Regions from separate parts of the Sphingomonas sp. FARSPH genome, predicted to be linked through region 1. Evidence: predicted binding sites of a transcription regulator. Region 1 holds the regulator's gene; the other holds the start of a gene.
The links. Region 1 encodes LexA, which represses DNA repair genes until DNA is damaged. Its sites were predicted from a motif close to GTTCCNCNCTTGTTCT; they were not measured.
Positions count from the first base shown of each region.

Region 1 (3,408 bases):
TGATGCCGATCGCGGTCTATCACTTCCACAAGGCGGGGCTGTACGGCGCCTTCGCCAATCTGGTCGCGATCCCGCTGACCACCTTCGTCATCATGCCGCTGGAGGCGCTGGCGCTGCTGCTCGATGTGGCCGGCTGGGGCGCGCCGATATGGTGGCTGACTGGGCAGGCGATGGCGTTGCTGCTGTGGATCGCGCGCAGCGTGGCGGCGATGCCGGGATCGGCGATGGCGCTGGCGACGGTGCCGGTCGGTGCATTCGCCCTGTGCGTCGGCGGCGGGTTGTGGCTGGCGCTGTGGCGGACGCGGGTCCGCTGGCTTGGCGTGGCGTCGCTGGTCGCGGGATGCGTGTGGATGGTGACGACGCCGTCGCCCGATATCCTCGTCACCGGCGACGGCCGGCATCTGGCGGTGCGGACCGCGGGCGGGCTGGCGATCCTGCGCGATCGCGCCGGCGATTACGTGCGCGGCGTGCTCAGCGAAACCGGCGGGGAGGAGGGCGAGCCGATGCTGCTCGCCGATCGCCCCGACGCGCGCTGTTCGCGCGACGTCTGCGCGATCGATCTGGTGCGGGGCGGCGCGCGCTGGCGTCTGCTCGCGACGCGCAGCGCCTATCCGTTGCCATGGCCCGCGTTGATCCGTGCCTGCGCGCAGGCGGATATCGTCGTCAGCGACCGTCGCCTGCCCGCGCGATGCCGGCCGCGCTGGCTGACGCTCGACCTCGCGGCGTTACGGCGGACCGGCGGCGTCGCGATCACGCTGTCGCCGATGCGCGTCGTCACCGTTCGGCGGGCGGGAGACAGGCACCCCTGGCTGGCCCCGCCAAAGGCGGTGCCGGCCGCCGGGACGCGCTATCGCGACCCCTTCGCGCCACCCGGCCCGCCGCGGTTCCAACCCCGGCGGGCAAACCGAGATCCTCAGTCGTAGCGGCGTAGGATGCCCGACAATTTGCCCTGCACGCGCACGATGTCCGGCCGGTAGCGCTGCGGCTCATAGGCGCGGTTCGCGGGATCGAGGCGGATCATCGCGCCTTCGCGGCGGAAATATTTGAGCGTCGCCTCGCTCTCCTCGATCAGCGCGACGACGATCTCGCCGTCCCGCGCCGTCTCCGTGCGGCGGATTAGCGCATAGTCACCGTCGAGAATGCCCGCCTCGACCATCGAATCGCCCGACACTTCCAGCGCATAATGTTCGCCCGAGCCGAGCAGCGCGGCGGGCACCGCGAGCATCGAGCTGCCCTCGAACGCCTCGATCGGCACGCCGGCGGCGATGCGGCCGTGCAGCGGAATCTCGACGACGTCGTTGGCGGGCGACGGGGCGGGGCGGACGTTGCCGCGCGCGGGCGCGGCGGGCGTTTCCGCAACCGGCGCGGCGGTGGCGGGCTTCTTTTCCGAGCGTTCCGGCATCCGCAACACCTCGAGCGCGCGGGCGCGGTTGGGCAGACGGCGGATGAAATGCCGCTCCTCGAGCGCGCTGATCAGGCGATGCACGCCGGATTTGGACTTGAGGTCGAGCGCCTCCTTCATCTCCTCGAACGAGGGGGAGATGCCAGTCTCCTCCAGCCGATCGTTGATGAAGCAGACGAGCTCGTGCTGCTTGCGCGTGAGCATGGGCGGTCCTTCCCGTCAGAACAGACGTGGAACTTCTAGGGAACGTTCCGCTTGCCGTCAAGCGATCATCAGGATCTGCGCCGAGTCGCCGGCGGATGCCGGCGGCGCGTGGGCGGGGCGGACGATCATGCAGTGCGATCGGGCGAGCGTGAGCAGCATCGAACTGTCCTGGATCGTCGAGGCATAGGCGCGTCCGTCGCGCAATTCGGCGCGCAGATAGTCGGTGCGCGCGTTGTTGGCTGGCAGGTCCTCGCCCAGCAATACGGTCGTCTCGCGCGGCAGCGGCTCGGCGGCGCCGGCGAGATGCGCGATCAGCGGGCGGACGAACAGTATCGCGGTGACGAAGGCGGAGACGGGATTGCCGGGCAGGCCGAGCAGCATGGTGCCCCCCAGGCGGCCGGCCATCATCGGCTTGCCGGGCCGAAGCGCGATCCGCCAGAAATCGATGCGCCCGCCCGCCGCCTCGATCGCGGGACGGACGAGGTCGTGGTCGCCGACCGACGCGCCGCCGGTGGTGACGAGAAGGTCGGCCGATACCGCCGCAAAGGCGTCGCGCAACGTCGCGAGATCGTCGGGCAGGATGCCGAGATCGACGATGTCGACGGGCAGGTCGGCGAGCATCGCGGCGAGCATGACCCGGTTCGATTCGGGCAGCGCGCGCGGGTCGGCGGTCGCGCCGGGGGCGATGAGCTCGTCGCCGGTGGCGCAGAGCGCGACGCGGATGCGGCGGCGGGTGGGGATCGTCCCGACGCCGCCGGTCGCCGCGACGGCGAGGCGTGCGGGCGTGATGCGCGCGCCGGCGGGGATCAGCCGATCGCCCGCGGTAAAATCCAGCCCGCGCCGGCGGACGTTGCGGCCCCGCGCAAGCGGCCCTTCGCCGACGAGGCGGATGTGCGTGCCGGTGGCGTCGACCTCTTCCTGCACCATCACCGTGTCCGCGCCATCGGGCACGTCGGCGCCGGTGAAGATGCGTGCCGTCTCGCCGGGGCCGATCGATCCCGCAAAGGGGCGCCCCGCCGCGCTCTCGCCGACCAGCGCCCAGGGACCGGGCAGGTCGGCGAAGCGGATCGCATAACCGTCCATCGCCGACAGGTCGTGCGCGGGCTGTGTCCGTCGCGCGACGACGTCCCGCGCCGCCCAGCGGCCGTGCGCAGCGAGGAGCGGCATTTCTTCGATCGCGACCGGCGCCGCCAGCGCGAACAGCCGCGCCTGCGCCTCTGCGATCGGCAGCAGGCTCACGCCGCCTGCCAGTCGCCGGACGCGCCGCCCGATTTGGCGAGCAGGCGCAGGCCGGTGATCGTCATGCCGCGGTCGAGCGCCTTCGCCATGTCGTAGATCGTCAGCAGTGCGACCGAGGCGGCGGTAAGCGCCTCCATCTCGACGCCGGTCTTGCCCTCCGTCGCGGCGGTCGCGGTGGCGGTGATGCCGTCCGCATCGATTGCGAGGTCGAGCGTGACGCGGGTGAGCGGCAGGGGGTGGCAGAGCGGGATAAGGTCCGCGGTCTTCTTCGCGGCCATGATGCCGGCGATACGCGCGACGGCGAGCACGTCGCCCTTCTTCGTCGCGCCGTCGCGGATCGCGGCGAGCGCATCGGCGGCGATGGCGATGTGTCCGGTCGCCGTCGCCTCGCGCGACGTAACCGACTTGCCGGCGACGTCGACCATACGCGCCGCGCCGTCCGCGTCGATATGCGTGAGATTGCTCACCCGACCAGCGCGCGCGTCGCGGCGGTCAGGTCGGGCTGGCGCATCAGCGATTCGCCGATCAGGAAACAATGGACGCCGTGTTCGGCGAGCGCATCG
Region 1 is NZ_CP029985.1:3,303,051-3,306,458, reverse strand. It holds gene DM480_RS15620 (ComEC/Rec2 family competence protein) at 1-923, shown strand, start outside; gene lexA (transcriptional repressor LexA) at 914-1,606, opposite strand; gene DM480_RS15610 (molybdopterin molybdotransferase MoeA) at 1,664-2,845, opposite strand; gene moaC (cyclic pyranopterin monophosphate synthase MoaC) at 2,842-3,312, opposite strand; partial or broken gene trpC (indole-3-glycerol phosphate synthase TrpC) at 3,309-3,408, opposite strand, start outside.

Region 2 (3,408 bases), 670 kb from region 1:
TTCGACGAAACCGATCCGGTAATAGCGGAAATAGGTTTCGAAGCGCGTGTGGAACGATGCGACGACAGGTATGCTGTGCCGCCGCGCCCAGGTGACCGCGCCGTGATTGAGGAATTCGGGGGCGGAGACGTGGACGATGTTGGGAGCGAATGCCTCCAGATCGCGGCGCGTCGCGGCGGGCAGGTAACGGCCGATGCGATATTCCCCGCGCCCGCCCGGCATCGGGATCGCGGGGACGGAGACGAGGTCGCCCGTCGGCGGAAAGGCGGGCGGGTCGATCGTCGGCGAATAGACGCGGACCGCCACGCCCGCGGCGAGCAAGTGGCCGACGAGCAGGTTCAACGCCTGGTTCGCGCCGTCGCGCGTGTAATTGTAGTTGCCGCTGAACAGGGCGACGCGAAGGTCGGAGGGGTGCATGATGCCGCACGCCATAGCGTTCGGATTGCGGCACGACTATGTCGGCGCCGACACCCGATTATCGAGGAGCTTGCCATGGCCGATCTGTCCGCCTTCCCGATCACCAAGCGCCGGCCGCCGCAGTTTCCCGACCGCATCCAGCTGTATTCGCTGCCGACGCCCAACGGCGTGAAGGTGTCGATCATGCTGGAGGAGACGGGCCTGTCGTACGAGCCGCACCTGATCGATTTCGCCAGCGAGGATCAAAAGACGCCCGAGTTCCTGGCGCTCAACCCGAACGGCAAGATCCCCGCGATCATCGATCCGGAAGGGCCGGGCGGCCAGCCGCTGGCGCTGTTCGAAAGCGGCGCGATCCTGCTGTATCTCGCCGAGAAGACGGGGCAACTGCTGGGGCAAGGCCCGGCAGACCGCTGGCGCGCGATCCAGTGGGTGATGTTCCAGATGGGCGGCGTCGGCCCAATGTTCGGCCAATTGGGCTTCTTCAACAAGTTCGCCGGCAAGGATTGGGAGGACAAGCGCCCTCGCGACCGATACCTAGCCGAAAGCCAGCGACTGCTGGGCGTGATGGATGCCGAACTGGCGGGCAAGACATGGTTCCTGGGCGACCATTATTCGATCGCGGACATCGCGATGCTCGGCTGGGTACGCAACCTCATCACCTTCTATGAGGCGCGCGAGTTGGTGCAGTTCGATCGGTTCGCCAATGTCGCGGCGTGGCTGGAGCGCGGGCTCGACCGGCCGGCGGTACAGCGCGGCCTCGCGATCCCTGCGCGCAGCTGAACGCTCAGCGGTAGAGGGCGCTGACGTCGAGCTTCAGCCCCTCGATCGCGACGATCGCGCCGTCGTGATAGTGCGGCGCCGCGATCAGCCGCATCCAGCGTGCGCCGCCGTTCGCGGGGCGCAACTCGACGTCCAGCGTGAAACCGCGGCGGTGTTTCAGCGCATGCGCGCGCAACCGCTCCATCGCGGCACGCGATCCTTCGGCGTACAGGCGCACCACCTCGTCGCGCGCGACGCGGGCGCCGCGCGGCAGGCCGAACAGATCGTAGACCCCATCCGACCAGATCAGCCGATCGCCAGGAAATTCGCATCGCCAGCGGCCGGGCATGCCGGGGGGGAGCGGCGGCAGATCGTCGATGCGCCCGAGGTCGAACCGCATCGACCGATCCTCGAGCGGCCAGCTGTGGTGAAGCGCGAGAGGTTCGGTCGGCAACATGCTCGGATCGGCCGTAACATACGTCCGATTAAAGAACCATATCGATATCGATGTTCCCTTATCGTTCCGTCTAGGCTAAAGGGCTTGGCATGGCCAAACCCCAGAAACGCTACGTCTGTCAGGCCTGCGGGTCGGTGTCGCACCGCTGGGCGGGGCAGTGCGGCGATTGTGCCGAGTGGAACACGCTTGTCGAGGAGGCGGGAGCGGTCGTGACGCCGTTCCAGGCGAAGCACAACCTGCAGACCGGGGGGCGGGCGGTGCAGCTGGTCGGGCTGGACGCGGAGATCGCGCTGCCCGACCGGATGGCGACGGGTATCGCCGAACTCGACCGTGCGCTGGGCGGCGGCTTCGTGGAAGGGTCCGCGACGCTGATCGGCGGGGATCCGGGTATCGGCAAGTCGACGTTGCTGCTGCAGGCGGCGGCGAAGCTGGCGAGCGCGGGTCGGGCCGTGGCCTATGTTTCCGGCGAGGAGGCGGCGGATCAGGTGCGGCTGCGCGCGCGCCGGTTGGGATTGGGCAACGCGCCGGTGCAGCTGGCGGCGGCTACGTCGACGCGCGATATCCTGACGACGCTGTCGCTGGGCGCGCCGCCCGCATTGCTGGTGATCGATTCGATCCAGACGATGCATTCCGACCTGATCGAGGGTGCACCCGGCACGGTCAGCCAGGTGCGCGCTTCCGCGCAGGAGCTGATCCGTTTCGCCAAGGAACGCGGCACCGCGCTGGTCCTCGTCGGCCATGTCACCAAGGACGGCAGCATCGCGGGGCCGCGCGTGCTGGAGCATATGGTCGACACCGTGCTCGCCTTCGAGGGCGAGCGCAGCCACCAGTACCGCATCCTGCGCGCGATCAAGAATCGGTTCGGCGGCACCGACGAGATCGGCGTCTTCTCGATGCAGAGCGAGGGGCTGAGCGAGGTCGCCAACCCCTCCGCCCTGTTCCTGACCAGCCGCGACGAGAGCGTGACGGGCGCCACCGTCTTTCCCGCGCTGGAGGGGACGCGGCCGGTGTTGGTCGAAATCCAGGCGCTGGTGGTGCGCCTCGCCAGCGGGGCGACGCCGCGGCGATCGGTGGTCGGCTGGGATTCGGGCCGGCTGGCGATGATCCTGGCGGTGCTGGAGGCGCGGTGCGGCCTGTTCTTCTCGTCGGCGGAAGTCTATCTCAACGTCGCGGGCGGGTACCGGGTGCAGGACCCGGCCGCGGACCTCGCCGTCGCCGCGGCCTTGGTGTCGGCGCTGTCGGAACGGCCCGTCGCAGTCGACGCGGTCGCGTTCGGCGAGATCGCGCTGTCGGGCGAAATCCGCCCCGTCGCGCACAGCGCCCTGCGCCTCAAGGAGGCGGGCAAGCTCGGTTTCGAGCGTGCGCTGGTCCCGACCGCGATGGCGAAGGAGGAAAGCCCGCTGCGCCTCACGGGCTTCCGCACGCTGGCGCAGTTCGTCGATCATATGCTGGGGCGGTAGCGTCTCCTCATCGGGGTAATGACGCCTTGCCCCTAGCCGCCGACGCCCGGCGTCCCTATCGAAGGAGCCATGGCCCTGACCGCTCTCGACATCATCGTCCTCCTGCTCGTGCTGGGCGCTGCGGCGATGGGGTTCGTGCGCGGGTTCGTGACCGAAGTGCTGTCGCTGTTCGCCTGGGTCGCGATCGTCGCGATGCTCAAGCTGTTCCACATCGCGCTCGCCGCGTCGCTGGCGCGGACGATCGGCACGCCGTCGGGTGCGGCGGTCGCCGCTTTCGCGATCATCGCGGGCGGTACCTATGTCGTCGGACGGCTG
Region 2 is NZ_CP029985.1:2,632,616-2,636,023, forward strand. It holds gene DM480_RS12560 (glycosyltransferase family 4 protein) at 1-417, opposite strand, end outside; gene DM480_RS12565 (glutathione S-transferase family protein) at 493-1,197, shown strand; gene DM480_RS12570 (PAS domain-containing protein) at 1,202-1,576, opposite strand; gene radA (DNA repair protein RadA) at 1,723-3,093, shown strand; gene DM480_RS12580 (CvpA family protein) at 3,163-3,408, shown strand, end outside.
Region 2: a site for LexA is predicted at 1,686-1,701, ahead of radA (DNA repair protein RadA). Genes of this name have one in related genera too.